Regions from separate parts of the Pantoea anthophila genome, predicted to be linked through region 2. Evidence: riboswitches for the same ligand, from Rfam matches in the RefSeq annotation. Region 2 holds a riboswitch; the other holds the start of a gene.
What was found. A riboswitch is a leader RNA that binds a small molecule or an ion and turns the genes downstream of it on or off. The one in region 2 is predicted to bind thiamine pyrophosphate.
Positions count from the first base shown of each region.

Region 1: another riboswitch for thiamine pyrophosphate. It lies ahead of thiB (thiamine ABC transporter substrate binding subunit); the one in region 2 lies ahead of thiC (phosphomethylpyrimidine synthase ThiC).

Region 1 is NZ_CP110473.1:3,262,358-3,270,173, reverse strand. Features, by position in the region: gene polB (DNA polymerase II) at 1-1,958, opposite strand, end outside; gene OJ965_RS17835 (DedA family protein) at 2,128-2,892, shown strand; gene thiQ (thiamine ABC transporter ATP-binding protein ThiQ) at 2,897-3,598, opposite strand; gene thiP (thiamine/thiamine pyrophosphate ABC transporter permease ThiP) at 3,585-5,192, opposite strand; gene thiB (thiamine ABC transporter substrate binding subunit) at 5,168-6,154, opposite strand; TPP riboswitch at 6,201-6,303, opposite strand; gene sgrR (HTH-type transcriptional regulator SgrR) at 6,339-7,816, opposite strand, start outside.
Region 2 is NZ_CP110473.1:3,699,330-3,707,145, reverse strand. Features, by position in the region: gene thiE (thiamine phosphate synthase) at 12-638, opposite strand; gene thiC (phosphomethylpyrimidine synthase ThiC) at 641-2,563, opposite strand; TPP riboswitch at 2,651-2,751, opposite strand; gene OJ965_RS19760 (Rsd/AlgQ family anti-sigma factor) at 2,905-3,411, opposite strand; gene nudC (NAD(+) diphosphatase) at 3,501-4,271, shown strand; gene hemE (uroporphyrinogen decarboxylase) at 4,312-5,379, shown strand; gene nfi (deoxyribonuclease V) at 5,382-6,050, shown strand; gene OJ965_RS19740 (YjaG family protein) at 6,114-6,704, shown strand; gene hupA (nucleoid-associated protein HU-alpha) at 6,893-7,165, shown strand; gene OJ965_RS19730 (DUF1481 domain-containing protein) at 7,235-7,816, shown strand, end outside.

The sequences.
Region 1 (7,816 bases), 440 kb from region 2:
TGCTGAAATGTTTTGGCCAGCGGCGTCCAGTCGGTTCGCACCGACTCCAGTCCCTTAAAGACCATGCGCGCACCGTCGGCGTCACGAATCAGTCCGGCGTAGCGTTTCTTGCTGCCCTGTTCCGCGCCGCGAATGGTCGGCATCAGAAAACGGCAGAAGTGGTTTTCATACTCCAGTTCCAGTGCGCTGGTCAGTCCCAGCGTCTGCTGCAGGTGATCGCGCCACCAGGCATTCACTTTCTGCACCAGCTGATGACCAATGGCAGCGGCCTGCTTCTCATCGTGGGCCGACTTCAGCCAGACAAAGGTGGAGTCGGTGTCACCATAGATGACGTCGTAGCCTTCCGCTTCAATCAGCGCGCGGGTCTGCTGCATGATGGCGTGACCGCGCAGGGTAATTGAGGAGGCGAGTCGCGGATCAAAGAAGCGGCAGGCACTGGTGCCCAGCACACCGTAAAAGGCGTTCATGATGATCTTCAGTGCCTGTGACAGCGGCTGATTGTTCTGTTTTTTCGCCGCTTCGCGCCCCAGCCAGATCTGTTCAACCATCGCCGGCAGGCAGTGGGTGTGGCGAGAGAAGCGCGCTTCCCGGAAACCGGCAACCGAATCCGCATCATCAGGATGGGCCAGACCCTCCACCAGGCCCACCGGATCGATCAGGAAGGTGCGGATAATCGACGGATAGAGGCTTTTGTAATCCAGCACCAGCACCGAGTCGTAGAGACCGGGACGCGAATCCATGACATAACCGCCCGGGCTCGCTTCCGGGGCCACCTCACCCATATTGGGCGCGACAAACCCGACACGGTGCATGCGCGGAATATAGAGGTGACTGAACGCCGCCACCGAACCGCCATGGCGGTCCACGGCCAGACCATTGACCGCCGCGCGCTCCAGCAGAAACGGCATGATCGCCGTTTTGTGGAAGATGCGCGTCACCAGTTCGCAATCTTTCAGGTTGTAGCGCGCCAGCGCCGGTTTATCGTTGGCAAACCGCCAGTTGATCTCCTCCATGCGCTGCCACGGATTGTCGATCGCTTTGCCTTCACCCAGCAGCTGCTGCGACACCGACTCCAGGCTGAACGACGGAAAATCCCAGAACGCCGACTTCAGTGCGTCGATGCCATCAATGATCAGGCGGCCGCTGGCCTGCGCGAAAAAAACGCCTGGCTTGAAGCCATGTTCCCGCCACTCCAGCGCCGTCTGCTGGCGGCCAAGACGCAGCGGAATGCCGTAGCGGTCGGCATGTTTCTGCAGCACCCGCAGGTCAAACTGCACCACGTTCCAGCCAATCAGGACATCCGGGTCATGCTCTGCAAACCACTGGTTCAGGGCTTCCAGCAGCTGTGGCCGGCTGTCGAGATAGATCAGGTCGAAATCCAGCGTGCTGGCATCGCCGTTAGCCGGGCCGAGCATGTAGACCTGGCGCTGACCGCAGCCCTCCAGCCCGATGCAGTAGAGCTCGCCATGCTGGGTGGTTTCAATATCCAGCGAGACCCATTTCAGCGGCGGACGATAGTCGGGGTGGGGCTTAAGCCGCGCGTTGACCAGCGTGTCGCCCTGCTGCTCGCCATCAAACCAGACGGGGGCGGTAATAAAGCGCTCCATCAGATAGCGTTCCGGCGGGCGGATATCTGCCTCGTAGATCGGAATCCCCTGTTCGCGCAGCCGTTTTTCGATGCGCTGCAGCTGACGATGCTGCTGGCAGTAGAGGCCCAGCACCGGACGGTGACGAAAATCTTTCAGCGCCAGCGGCTGGATACGCAGCTGGCGTTCCTCTCTCTGCAGCTCGCTGATCTGCGCCTGATATTCCGCAGGCACAAAAGCGACAGACTCCTGCACAGGCAGCACCACGCGCTGCGCGCCCGCATCGGTGGCGAGCCAGAGGATAATTTCGGTGCCATTCGGGCTGTCGCGCCAGTGGCGGGTGAGCAGAAAACCTGCGCGGGGCATAGTCAGATGTTCTCCGGACGCCGTGTTTCAGGGATAAGTAAACAACCTGAGTATATCATGGGTATTTATACAGTTCCTGTCGCCACGATTTGTCAACATTGTCCTACAATTCTTGCCTTGACGCTGTGTGGCTGGCTCTGGACAATCCAGCCTTCTGCTTTGACTAAGGACCACTATGGAAGCCTGGATTCAACAACTGATTACGCAGTCCCTGGAGTGGGCGCTGTTTGCCGTTGCGCTGGTGACGTTTCTGGAGTCGCTGGCGCTGGTCGGGCTGTTGCTGCCAGGTACGGTGATGATGGCCAGCCTGGGCGCGCTGGTCGGCAGTGGCGAGCTTGGCCTTTATCCTGCCTGGGCGGCGGGCTTTGCGGGCTGCCTGATCGGTGACTGGGTTTCCTACGGTATCGGCTGGAAATTCCAGGGGCCGCTGCACCGCTGGAAGTATCTGCAAAAGTACAAAGGCCTGCTGGATAAAACCGAGCATGCCCTGCATCAGCACAGTATGTTTACCATCCTGGTCGGACGTTTTGTCGGCCCCACGCGGCCGCTAATCCCGCTGGCGGCCGGTATGCTGGAGCTGCCGGTACGTAAATTTCTGCCGCCTAATCTCATCGGCTGTCTTCTCTGGCCACCGATCTATCTGCTGCCCGGCATTCTGGCCGGGGTGGCGATTGACGTGCCAAAAGCGGCGCAGGGCGGCAGCTTTAAATGGCTGTTACTCGGCGCAGCGCTGCTGATCTGGCTTGGCGGCTGGTTAGGCTGGCGCTGGTGGCGCAGTGGCAAAAGCCGTGACTGGGCCACCGCCTGGCTGCCCCCGGCGCGCCTGCGCTGGGCTGGCCCGCTGGGGCTGGCGATCGCCGTGGCGGCGTTTGTCGCGATCCAGTTCCATCCGATGATGCCGGTTTTCCGCCATCTGCTGTGGCAGGTTTTCATCGCCTGAGCCGCTAACGACGCGGGATGCCGAGTACGTCGGCCTCCCGCGTGTCGCCCGACAGCAGCTGTCGGGTTTCGCCATCCCAGTAAACCCGGCCATCCACAATGACCACGCTGCGCGGCGCGATCTGCTGCGCATCTTCCAGACTGTGTGACACCATCAGCAGCGTGATGCTGCGCGCCTCACACACCGAACGCACCAGCTGAAGCATTTCGCCGCGCAGGGCGGGGTCCAGCGCGGAAAAGGGCTCATCCAGCAGCAGTACCGGACGGTCACGCAACAGGCAACGGGCCAGCGCCACGCGCTGGCGCTGGCCGCCCGACAGTTCGCCTGGCAGGCGTGACAGCAGATCGCCTAATCCCACCTGTTCAGCCAGCGCAGTCAGCTGCCGCTGCTGTTCCGCGCTGAGTCGTAGCCCCGGGTGCAGCCCCAGCGCCATGTTCTGCTGCACGCTGAGGTGCGGAAACAGGTTGTTCTCCTGAAACAGCATGGAGACCGGTCGTCGGGCCGGGACAGTGTGGGTGTGCTCCTGACCGTCAATCAGCAGGGTGCCCTGATTCACCGGCAGAAAACCGGCAATCAGGCTCAGCAGGGTGCTTTTACCCGCGCCGCTGGGGCCGAGAATCGCGATGCGTTCACCGCGTGTGGCCCTGAAGCTGAAGCGCATCGGCAGATGCTGGTAGAGATAGGTAAGGTTATCAAGAGTCAGCATGGCGGCCCGGTAATTTTTCCATTAGCGTGAACAGCAATAAGCAGAGCAGCAGCAGCAGCAGGGCGGTGACCGCACCATCAGCGCCACGATAGGCGCCTATCTGCTGATAGAGATAGAACGGCAGCGTGCGGAAGTCGGCGCTGCCAAACAGCGCCACCACGCCAAAATCACCAATCGACAGCACGCAGGCAAAGGCCAGCGCCTGGGCCAGCGGACGTTTCAGCGCCCGCAACTCGATCAGCCGCAGCCGGTTCCAGCCCTGAATATCCAGTGAATGGCAGAGTCTGCCGTAACGCTCTGCGGTGTCGCGCATCGGGTTTTCCAGCACTTTCAGCGCATAGGGAATGGCAATCAGCGCATTGGTAAACATCACCAGCCCTTCGGCGGAGTCGGGGAGGCCGATGGTGGCGTTGAACAGCAGGAAAAAGCCGGTGGCGAGCACAATGCCCGGCATCGCCAGAATCAGCATTCCGCTGGTGTCGATAAGCGTGGCCGCCGCCAGATGCTGGCGCAGACGCAGCTCGCGGCTGCTCCAGAGCAGCATCATGGTCAGCACCACGCAGATTAATCCGGCCCCGGTGGCGATGCGTAATGAGGTCAGGGTTGCCCGCCAGAGAGCAGGCTGAGCCAGCGCACCGCGCACTCCGCCATGCAGACCCTCCACAATCACCGCCGCCAGCGGAGGCAGTAGCAGGAGCAACGCCAGCAGGATGAGCAGCGCATCGCTGAGCTGTGCGCCCCACGAATCCTGCGGATCGCGCCAGCCCTTCAGCTGACGGGTGCCGGCGGGGATCGCCTTACTGAAGCGCTGGCTGAGCAGCACCAGCGTCAGGCAGCAGCCGAGCTGAATCAGCGCCAGCAGCGCGGCACGGCCCGGATCGTAGTCATAACTCAGCGCCTGGAAAATCGCCAGTTCGAGCGTGGTAGCCTGCGGCCCGCCCCCCAGTGACAGCACGGTGGCAAAGCTGGCAAAGCAGAGCATAAAGATCAGCGCGCCGGTCGGCAGCAACTGACGCCGCAGCCACGGCCACTCCAGCAGGCGAAAATGGTGCCAGCCGCGCAGGTCGAGCTGCGCGGCGAGCTGACGCTGCTCGGCCGGAATGCTCTCCAGCGCCTGCAGCATCAGACGCGTCGCCAGCGGCAGATTAAAGAAGACGTGCGCCAGCAAAATGCCCGGCAGACCATAGGGTGAGAAGTGATAACCGATGCCCAGCAGCTGACAGAGTTGCGCCAGCCAGCCAACGCGGCCATAGACGGTTAACAGACCAAACACCGCCACCAGTACCGGCAGGACCAGGGTCATGGCACAGAGACGCAGCAGCAGCTGGCGGCCGGGAAAACGGCGTCGATAGAGCGCCCGCGCCAGCGGCACCGCAGGCAGCAGGGAGAGCAGGGCGGAGAGCAGCGCCTGACCGAAAGAGAAGCCGATTACGTGCCGCAGATACGCATCCTGCAGCACGCTGCGCCACTCCAGGCCTGGCGCGGCCATCCAGAGTGCGCCAAAGGCCAGCAGCGCCACGCCGGTTAGCAGCAGCGTGGCGAGCGAGCCGGGGATCAGCCAGCGCGGCATCAGCGGCTGACGGCGCGTTGCCACTGGCTGATCCAGCCTGAACGCTGTGTAGCCACCTCTTCAGGCGAGAACTGCAGGGCGGTGGACGGCACCGTCAGGCTGGCAAAACCGGCAGGCAGCGGCGTATCGATCACCGGGTACATCCAGTTGCCGGTGGGAATGGTGCGCTGGAACGCAGGCGAGACCATAAACTGCATGAACTGCTGTGCCAGCGCAGGCTGTTTACTGCTGGCTAACTGTGCGGCCACTTCCACCTGCAGATAGTGTCCTTCGGCAAACGGGGCGGCGGCGTAGTTCTCTTTTTTCTCTTCGATGATGTGGTAAGCCGGAGAGGTGGTGTAACTCAGCACCAGATCGCCTTCGCCCTTCAGGAACAGGCCATAGGCTTCGCTCCAGCCTTTGGTCACCGTTACGGTTTTCTGCGCCAGCTTCTGCCACGCCTGCGGAGCCTGGTCGCCGTAGACCTTCTGCATCCACAGCAGCAGGCCTAAGCCGGGGGTACTGGTGCGGGGATCTTCGTAGATCACCCGCCACTTTTCCGGGCTGTCGACCAGCTCTTTCAGGCTCCTGGGCGGGTTTTTCAGCCGGGTTTTGTCATAGACAAAGGCGAAGTAGCCATAGTCAAACGGCACAAAGGTGGTGTCGTGCCAGCCGCCAGGCAGGGTAAGTTTTGCGGTGTCGACCTGACTTTCAGCAAACAGACCGGTTTTCTGCGCCGCCTGCACCAGATTGTTATCCAGCCCCAGCACCAGATCCGCTTTGCTGTTTTTGCCTTCCATCCGCACGCGGTTCAGCAGCGAGACGCCATCTTCCAGCGTGACGAATTTCAGCTCACAGTTGCACTGCGCCTCAAAGGCTTTTTTTACCGCCGGGCCAGGGCCCCAGTCGGCAGAGAAGGAGTCGTAGGTGTAGACCGTGAGGACCGGTTTAGCCGCCAGAACGGGGGCGGAGAGTAACAGCAATACCGGCAGAACTTTGTTTAACACTTTGCGCTCCTTCAGGAGAATAGGGGATGAGTCGCAAAGGATCTGAGCACAACGGCCTCTCAAATCCCTACGTCGGTATTAACCGAATCAGGTTCGACGGGTCTCTCTCAGCTGCTTGCTGGTGGCAGGCGGCACCCCGTTGAGAACGTCACATTCTAGTCATTTCAGCGCCGTGGCGAAAGCGTCACAGTGCCGGCGGCGCAAACCAGGCCGATTTAAAATCAAACCAGCCCAGGGTATTCATCCGCACGCCACGCATGCTGCGCTGGCCCTCAAGCAATAGCCAGTGATGAAACAGCGGATGCAGGCCCGCCTCTTCAACCAGCTGTTTGCTCCACTCGGCCAGCGGCAGCGTTTTCTCGCGCCAGCGGGCCGCGTCACTGTGCCAGTCAATCGGCAGGCAGTGATGCAGCAGCGGGATCTCATACAGCTGGGCGAACAGCGACCAGTTCAGCGGCAGGGTAAAGTTGACGCTGCCGAGCCAGATATCACTCTCCGCGTCGCCCTGATACCAGCTTTCATAACTGATCTCACGGGTTTCCAGCGTGACGCCCTGTTGGGCCAGCAGGGGACGCAGCGCATTGGCGATGCCCTCATGCTCCACGTGCTGACTGTACCAGGTCAGCGTCAGATGGGTCAGGCCGGGCGGCTTTTCGACCGGGGTCAGGTCCCGGCGGTGGTGCCAGCGCGGCAGCAGGCCATAAGCCGGAAACCAGTATCGCTGATAGCCGACGCCCGCGTGGTTGAGCAGGGCGATAGGGTTAAAGAGATAACTGACCCAGCGCCTGACTGCCTCATTGCGGCCCTGCTCTGAACGCTGGTCAAACAGCAGATAGTAGCAGCCCTCTTCAAGGCGGCTCTCCTCCTGAATCTCATCCGCAGCGTCCCCCTGCAGGCGCACACCGGCATAGACCAGCTCATCGCTGATGTCGGGCAGCACCCAGATAGAGACATCATCGATCAGGGCGCGAAAGCCAAAGTAATCATCAAAGGCTTCAATCTTCAGCTGGCTCTCATGATTGCGGATCACCCGATAGGGGCCGGTGCCGATTGGCTGGCGGGCAAAATCCTGAATCGTCGGCCACTCGCGCGGCAGGATCATCGCGCTGACGCTGCCCAGCAGCCAGGGCAGGCCGTCGTCGGGCTGGCTCAGATGCACATCCAGCGTCCAGGGGGCGGGTGAGGAGATCTCCGCAATGTGGGAAAAGAGCGGATGAGGGCGCTGACGCTCCAGGGTGGCGATGACATCCGCCATCTCCAGCTCCCGACCGTGATGAAAACGAATGGCCGGACGCAGAAAGAAGCGCCAGTGAAGCGGGGAGGTCTGCTGCCAGTGATGCGCAATATCGGGCTCGATTTCCCCGTTTTCCTCATTTATCCGCGTCAGCCCATTAAAAATCTGTCGGGCGATGTGCGTTTCAGAGCGCCGCAGCGGCGAGCCAGGCAGCAGATTGAGCAGGGGACGATAGTAGAGCACCCGCAGGATATGCTTGCCCTGCCGGAAACTGCGGCCGAGATGCGCACTGATCATCTGCCGCACCTGATCCTTATCGCCCACCAGCTGGACCAGCTGATCGATGCGATCCTGCTCCAGCAGATCTTCGGCACGCTGCTGCTGTAAAGCCAGCCCGGTATAGCAGAACGTCAGATGTGACCGCCTGC
Region 2 (7,816 bases):
TCCGGAAATCGCTATCCGTGAGGCTCTGCCAGCGCCAGCAGGGTGCGCGTGGCTTCACGCCAGTCATCTGCCCGGGTAATCGCACTTACCACAGCAATGCTGCCCACGCCGGTTGCCAGGACTTCCGGTGCCCGGGCAATCGAGATACCGCCAATCGCCACGGTGGGGATGTGCGTCAGGCGTGCCAGGTGCCGCTTCAGTTGTTCCACGCCCTGAGGCGCAGAGGGCATCGCTTTGGTCTGCGTCGGGAAGATATGTCCCAGTGCAATGTAAGAGGGCTGGATCGCCAGGGCGCGATCCAGCTCGGTATCATCATGGGTGGAGATCCCGAGCCGCAATCCTGCCTGGCGAATCCGGGCGAGATCGGCAACATCCAGATCTTCCTGACCCAGATGCACACCATAGGCGTCATGTCTGATCGCCAGCTCCCAGTAATCATTGATAAACAGGCGCGCATCGTAGCGTTTGCCCAGCGCTATCGCCTGAGCAATCGCGGGTTCGGCAATCTCATCAGGCTGATCTTTGATGCGCAGCTGCAATGTGCGCACGCCCGCTGTCAGCAGGCGTTCAATCCAGGCGGGGCTGTCAACCACCGGATAGAGCCCCAGGCGCGGGGCGGTAGCAGGAAAGGCAGACATGGTTACTCCTCCTCAATAACATCGGCAGAGTGATAAAGCTCACCCCCGCGGCTGCGGAAATGCTCTGACATCCGGGCCATGCCCACTTCCACTGGTTCAGCGCGGCTATCCTGGCGTGCCGCAAACTCACGCACCTCCTGAGAAATCTTCATTGAGCAGAATTTAGGGCCGCACATTGAACAGAAATGGGCCACTTTGCCTGACTCCTGCGGCAGGGTTTCATCATGCATGGCGCGGGCGGTGAGAGGGTCCAGGGCCAGGTTGAACTGATCTTCCCAGCGGAATTCAAAGCGCGCTTTGGACATGGCGTTATCGCGGATCTGCGCAGCGGGATGGCCTTTAGCCAGGTCGGCAGCATGTGCCGCGATTTTGTAGGTGATCAGCCCCTGTTTGACATCCTCTTTGTTCGGCAGCCCCAGATGCTCTTTAGGTGTGACGTAACAGAGCATGGCGCAGCCAAACCAGCCAATCATGGCGGCCCCGATTCCGGAGGTAAAGTGGTCATAGCCCGGTGCGATGTCGGTGGTCAGCGGGCCGAGGGTGTAGAAGGGGGCCTCATCGCACAGGTCGAGCTGTTCGGTCATGTTGCGGCGGATCATATGCATCGGCACATGGCCCGGCCCTTCAATCATCACCTGCACATCATATTCCCAGGCAATACGGGTCAGTTCGCCCAGGGTACGCAGCTCAGCGAACTGCGCTTCATCGTTCGCATCCTGAATCGAACCCGGCCGCAGACCATCGCCCAGCGACAGCGACACATCGTAAGCGGCGCAGATTTCACAAATCTCCCGGAAATGCTGATAAAGGAAGTTCTCCTGATGATGCGACAGACACCATTTCGCCATGATCGATCCGCCGCGCGACACGATCCCGGTCAGCCGCTTCGCCGTCATCGGGACATAACGCAGCAGGACGCCAGCGTGTATCGTGAAGTAATCCACCCCCTGTTCCGCCTGCTCAAGCAGCGTGTCGCGGAAAACGTCCCAGTTCAGCGCCTCGGCCACGCCGTTCACTTTTTCCAGCGCCTGATAGATCGGCACGGTGCCGATGGGGACCGGGCTGTTCCGCAGAATCCACTCGCGCGTTTCATGAATATAGCGGCCGGTAGAGAGATCCATCACCGTATCGGCCCCCCAGCGCGTCGACCAGACCAGTTTTTCCACTTCCTCTTCGATGGAGGAGGTGACCGCCGAGTTACCGATATTGGCATTCACCTTAACCAGAAAGTTACGGCCGATGATCATCGGCTCCGATTCCGGGTGATTGATATTGGCAGGGATGATAGCCCGTCCGGCTGCCACCTCCTGCCGCACAAACTCCGGCGTGATACTGGCTGGCAGATGCGCACCAAAACTGTGGCCCGGATGCTGTTGCAGCAGCACTTCACTGCGAATCCGTTCACGGCCCATATTTTCCCGCAGCGCAATAAACTCCATTTCCGGGGTGATGATCCCCTGGCGGGCATAATGCAGCTGGGTGACGCGGCGGCCTGCACAGGCCCGGCGCGGCGTCGGTAAGTTATCGAAGCGCAGATGGTCCAGCCCCTCATCAGCCAGCCGTTGCTGGGTGTAGCCGGAACTGTTTTGTGGCAGGTATTCGCTGTCATCGCGTTCCGCTATCCAGCGGGCGCGCAGTTTTTCCAGGCCGCGATGAACATCGATCTGTGCCGCGGGATCGCCATAGGCACCTGCCGTGTCGTAAACCGGCACCGCTTCGTTTGGCTCATAGGTCGGCTGGGCTTTGCTGCCACCGGTGTGGGTCGGGCTTAGCGTGATCTCGCGCATCGGAACGCGAATATCGTCACGGCTGCCGGTTATCCAGATGCGACGGGACTGGGGAAATGCACTGCCGCTTTGCAGCGAATCGATAAATTCCTGCGCCTGGGCACGCTGTTCACGACGGGTCATTTTTGGGTCAGACATAGCAATCTTCCTGTTCAGGGGGAACGATGCTTGTCCGGAGTTCGGAAGGAGTAGCGGTATCGGCAGCATAAGAATGCTGGCATACCGTAAAAATTTACTCTTGTTCCCTTCGCAGGTTCTAACCTGATCAGGTTCCGCGGATCCCGAATTAACGGTCTCAGCCCGGCTGGGCACTCCGACAAGAAGCGCTTTTTACGCCCTAATCTGACCGGCAGATCGGGCGTAAAAATCGTGTTTTTCACAGCAAAAAACAAAAAAGGTTCGTCGGCGTAGTGGCCTCGGAACCTCTTCAGCATAAAAGGGCGAGTGGATAATCTCAACCCTTTTGGTGGTGATACCGGTTAAGCGGGACGGGCAATCTGACTGTCATTGGCAACCGGCGGGGTAGCCAGCTGATTATCCCATGCCAGCTGGATCAGCTTATCTTCCAGCGTGAAGCGCGACTCCAGCACTTCGCCCACTTCTGAAAGCGCCTGCTGGAAAGTCATGCAGTTTTCATCGTCTATCGCCTGTTGCAGGTGACCATCATAGAGCTGCATCAGCCGCTCGGTGTTGGCTTCCAGTGGCGGATAGATCTGCGCAGCCGCAATCATCGGGCTGTCACCGTTCATTTCACTGATAACACGTTCATAGATACTGAAGTGACCGGCCGAAAGATAATCGACCAGGCTGTGACAGAAGTTGTCCAGCGCCTGCTCATCGAGACGGGTCAGGGCTTCTTTGTTGGGCTTCAGGCCGACCAGATGATAATAGGTCACCAGCAGCTGGCGACGGGCTTCGAGCCAGGAATCGACCAGCTCATTACTGCCACCTACGCGTTCAGCCAGGACGTTTAACTGGTTAAGCATATCTGACTCCATGTGAGTTATAGTTGTTTATCAACACACTTAACATCAGGGCTTCAGCGTACGATTTGACGCTAAGGATGACGAAATAAATGCAATGCGAAATCTCAAGCGTAGACGCTGGATGGTGGATTGTCAGCCATGAACAGAAACTTTGGTTGCCACAAGGTGATTTACCCCACGGAAACGCCGAAAATTTTGGTCTGACTGGCAGTAAAGCACGCCTTATCGGAGAGTGGCAGGGCGAAAATGTCTGGCTGATTTGTGCGTCACGCTCTGCCGATATGTTCTCCGTGCGGCAGTTGATCGATCAGGACGTCGGACTGTTTCAGCTGGCGGGGCGGGGTGTGCAGCTGGCGGAGTTTTACCGCTCTCATCGCTGGTGCGGCTACTGCGGCCATGAAATGCATCACAGCAGGCATGAATTTGCCTGCCTGTGCAGTCATTGCCGTGAGCGTTACTATCCGCAAATCGCCCCCTGCATTATCGTGGCCATCCGTCGTGGTGATGAAATCCTGCTGGCAAATCATGCCCGCCATCGCAACAAGGTCTATACCGTGCTGGCCGGCTTTGTGGAGGTCGGTGAGACGCTGGAGCAGGCCGTTGCCCGCGAAGTGATGGAGGAGAGCAACATCCGCGTCAAAAACGTGCGCTATGTGACCTCTCAGCCGTGGCCCTTTCCGCAATCCCTGATGACCGCCTTCATGGCGGAGTATGACAGCGGCGATCTGCAGCATGATGGCAAAGAGCTGCTGGATGCGGCCTGGTTCCGTTTTGATGACCTTCCCCTGCTGCCTCCACCCGGCACCGTGGCACGCCGCCTGATTGAAGATACTGTCGCCCTGTGCCGCGCTGAAGTGTGAAAGTGCTACACTACACGCCTGTTATTGAGAGAGTGTTGAGATGAGTGAACTGAAGAACGATCGTTATTTGCGTGCCCTGTTACGTCAGCCGGTGGATGTCACGCCGGTATGGATGATGCGACAAGCCGGGCGCTATTTGCCGGAGTACAAAGCGACACGCGCCCAGGCGGGTGATTTTATGTCGCTGTGTAAAAACGCCGAGCTGGCCTGTGAAGTCACCCTGCAGCCGCTGCGTCGTTTTCCGCTGGATGCCGCCATCCTCTTCAGTGACATCCTGACGATTCCGGATGCGATGGGACTGGGACTCTATTTTGAAACCGGCGAAGGCCCGCGTTTCTCAAACCCTGTAACCTGCCGCGCTGACGTTGATCGCTTGCCGGTGCCCGATCCGGAGATGGAGCTGGGCTATGTGATGAACGCGGTTCGCACCATCCGCCGCAATCTGAATGGTGAGGTGCCGCTGATCGGCTTCTCCGGCAGTCCATGGACGCTGGCCACCTACATGGTGGAAGGCGGCAGCAGCAAAGCGTTTACCCGAATCAAAAAGATGATGTATGCCGAGCCTGCTACGCTGCATGCGATGCTGGATAAGCTGGCTGACAGCGTCATTCTCTATCTCAATGCGCAGATTCGCGCAGGTGCCCAGTCGGTGATGGTCTTCGATACCTGGGGCGGCGTGCTGACCGGCCGTGACTACCGCGAGTTCTCCCTTCACTACATGCACAAAATTGTTGATGGCCTGCTGCGTGAAAATGATGGCCGCCGCGTGCCGGTGACGCTGTTCACCAAAGGCGGTGGACAGTGGCTGGAAGCGATGGCCGCCACCGGCTGTGATGCGCTGGGTCTCGACTGGACCACCGACATTGACGATGCGCGCCGTCGCGTGGGCGATAAAGTTGCGCTGCAGGGTAATATGGACCCCTCTATGCTCTATGCGGCACCTGAGCGTATTGAGCAGGAAGTGGCCGGTATTCTGGAGCGCTTTGGTTCCGGCACCGGCCATGTCTTTAATCTGGGGCACGGCATTCATCTGGATGTGCCACCGGAAAATGCCGGTGTCTTTGTTGATGCTGTGCATCGTTTATCACGTCCCTGGCATCAGGAGTAATCATGGATATTGCCGCACTTCGCGCTGAGCAGTTACAACGCGCCGCTGACGTGGTGCGTGACGATGATTTTGATGTGTTACCGCCTCGCTATATCGGCGGGGCCGACGTAGGTTTTGAGCAGGAAGGCACGATCACACGCGCAGCGATGGTAATCCTGGAGTACCCATCGCTTCGGCTGGTGGAGCATCGCATCGCGCGTATTGAGACGACGATGCCCTATATCCCGGGCTTTCTCTCCTTCCGGGAATATCCGGCCCTGATGGCCGCCTGGGAGATGCTGGAGCAGAAGCCGGACCTGCTGTTTGTGGATGGACACGGGATTTCGCATCCCAGACGGCTCGGCGTTGCCTCGCATTTTGGTCTGCTGGTGGATGTGCCTACTATCGGGGTCGCGAAAAGCCGGCTGTGTGGTCGTTTTGCCGATCTGGATGCGCAACCGGGCAGCCGCCAGCCGCTGATCGACAAAGGTGAGCAGATTGGCTGGGTATGGCGCAGCAAGCAACGCTGCAACCCGCTGTTCGTCGCCACCGGCCACCGTGTCAGCCTGGATACTGCGCTGCAGTGGGTCGAAAACTGTACGCGCGGTTACCGTTTGCCGGAACCCACCCGCTGGGCCGATGCAGTGGCGTCGAACCGTTCCGCTTTCCAGCGCTGGCAAAACGCGCTTTAACACTGTTTGTGCTGCGCTTTTGCAGTTACACTGCGGCCAGCGAAACGAATAAGAGCCACCTTTATGTTACAAAATCCCGTTCATCTGCGTCTGGCGAAGCTGGAAAGCTGGCAGCATCTGACGTTTATGGCCTGCCTGTGCGAGCGTATGTACCCCAACTATCGCGCATTCTGCGAGCAGACTGAATTTGCCGATCCGGCACTCTATCGCCGCATCCTTGATCTGATCTGGGAAAACCTGACGGTCAAAGATGCGAAGATTAACTTCGACAGCCAGCTGGAAAAGCTCGAGGCTGCCATTCCCGATGGCGATGCGTTTGAGGTCTATGGCGTCTATCCGGCTATTGATGCCTGCGTGGCCCTGAGCGAAGTGTTACATGCCCAGCTGAGTGGTGAAACGCTGGAGCATGCGATTGAAGTCAGCAGGACATCCATTACGACGGTTGCCATGCTGGAAATGACACAGGCTGGACGCGAAATGACCGATGAGGAGCTGCGTGAAAACCCGGCTATCATCGATGAGTGGGACCTCCAGTGGGAGATTTTCCGCCTGCTGGCGGAGTGTGAAGAGCGCGACCTTGAATTGATTAAAGGTCTGCGATCTGACCTGCGTGAAGCGGGAATAAGTAACATCGGTATAAATTTCCAGCAGTAAGGCGATAAAACGTGACTTCAGGCCCGAATTAGCGCGCCTGGAGGCTTCACATTGGCCCCCTCTCTGGTCTACATTTGGGGGGCTGAAAATTGTGGCTATCGGTGCGTGCAGGCAGAAGAGTGCCAGAATATGGCTTTTCCCTCGCACTCGTTGCTTAGCAAGCGATAAATACACTTTAAGGATAACTTATGAACAAGACTCAACTGATTGATGTGATCGCAGAAAAAGCTGACCTGTCTAAAACCCAGGCTAAGGCAGCGCTGGAATCTACTCTGGCTGCGATCACTGAGTCTCTGAAAGATGGTGATGCTGTACAACTGGTTGGTTTTGGTACTTTTAAAGTGAACCACCGCGCTGAGCGTACCGGTCGTAACCCGCAGACTGGCAAAGAGATCAAAATCGCTGCAGCAAACGTACCGGCATTCGTGTCTGGTAAAGCGCTGAAAGACGCCGTTAAGTAAGACGTCGCACTGCGGTTAAGCTTTAAAACAGGGGGCGTTTCGCCCCTTTTGTTTAAGAGGCCAGCCATCATGACCCCGCTGTTTCAGCGTTTAGCTGTTCTGTTTCTTTCCCTGTTTCTGTTTAGCTGCAGCTCTGTTCCGGATATTCCCCCCTTTTCTGCCAGTGGCTATCTTGCCGATCGTGGTGTTGTGCGCATCTGGCGTAAAAACAGCGATCACCAGTCTGTCCATATTCGTACGATCTACACGCCGTTCAGTGGCGGTGAGGGCGAGGTGACCGATTATGTCTGGCTGGAAGAGGCGCTGATCAGCGTTCAGCGCCAGGTAAAAGGGAAGCAGCCTGATGATGTCACCCTGCGCTTTGACCAGGCGGGCGGCCTCAACTTTATGCAGCGTCAGCTGTCAGACCGGCGTGAAGCCGTGAGTGCTGATGCGGTGGAACTCTATAAGTTTGACGCTCAGCGGATGCGTAACCTGAGTGATGCGCTGTTAAGCGGTCGGGTATTCCTGAGGCAGGGACACTGGCTGGGCAATAATCTGCTGGAGAGTTGTGAAGGTCAGCAGGTCAGACCCGCTTTTGATGCTGATGCCCTGCGGATACTGACACAGCAGCAGCGCAGCGCCCCGGCACCGCTGATGGTGTCATGGCTG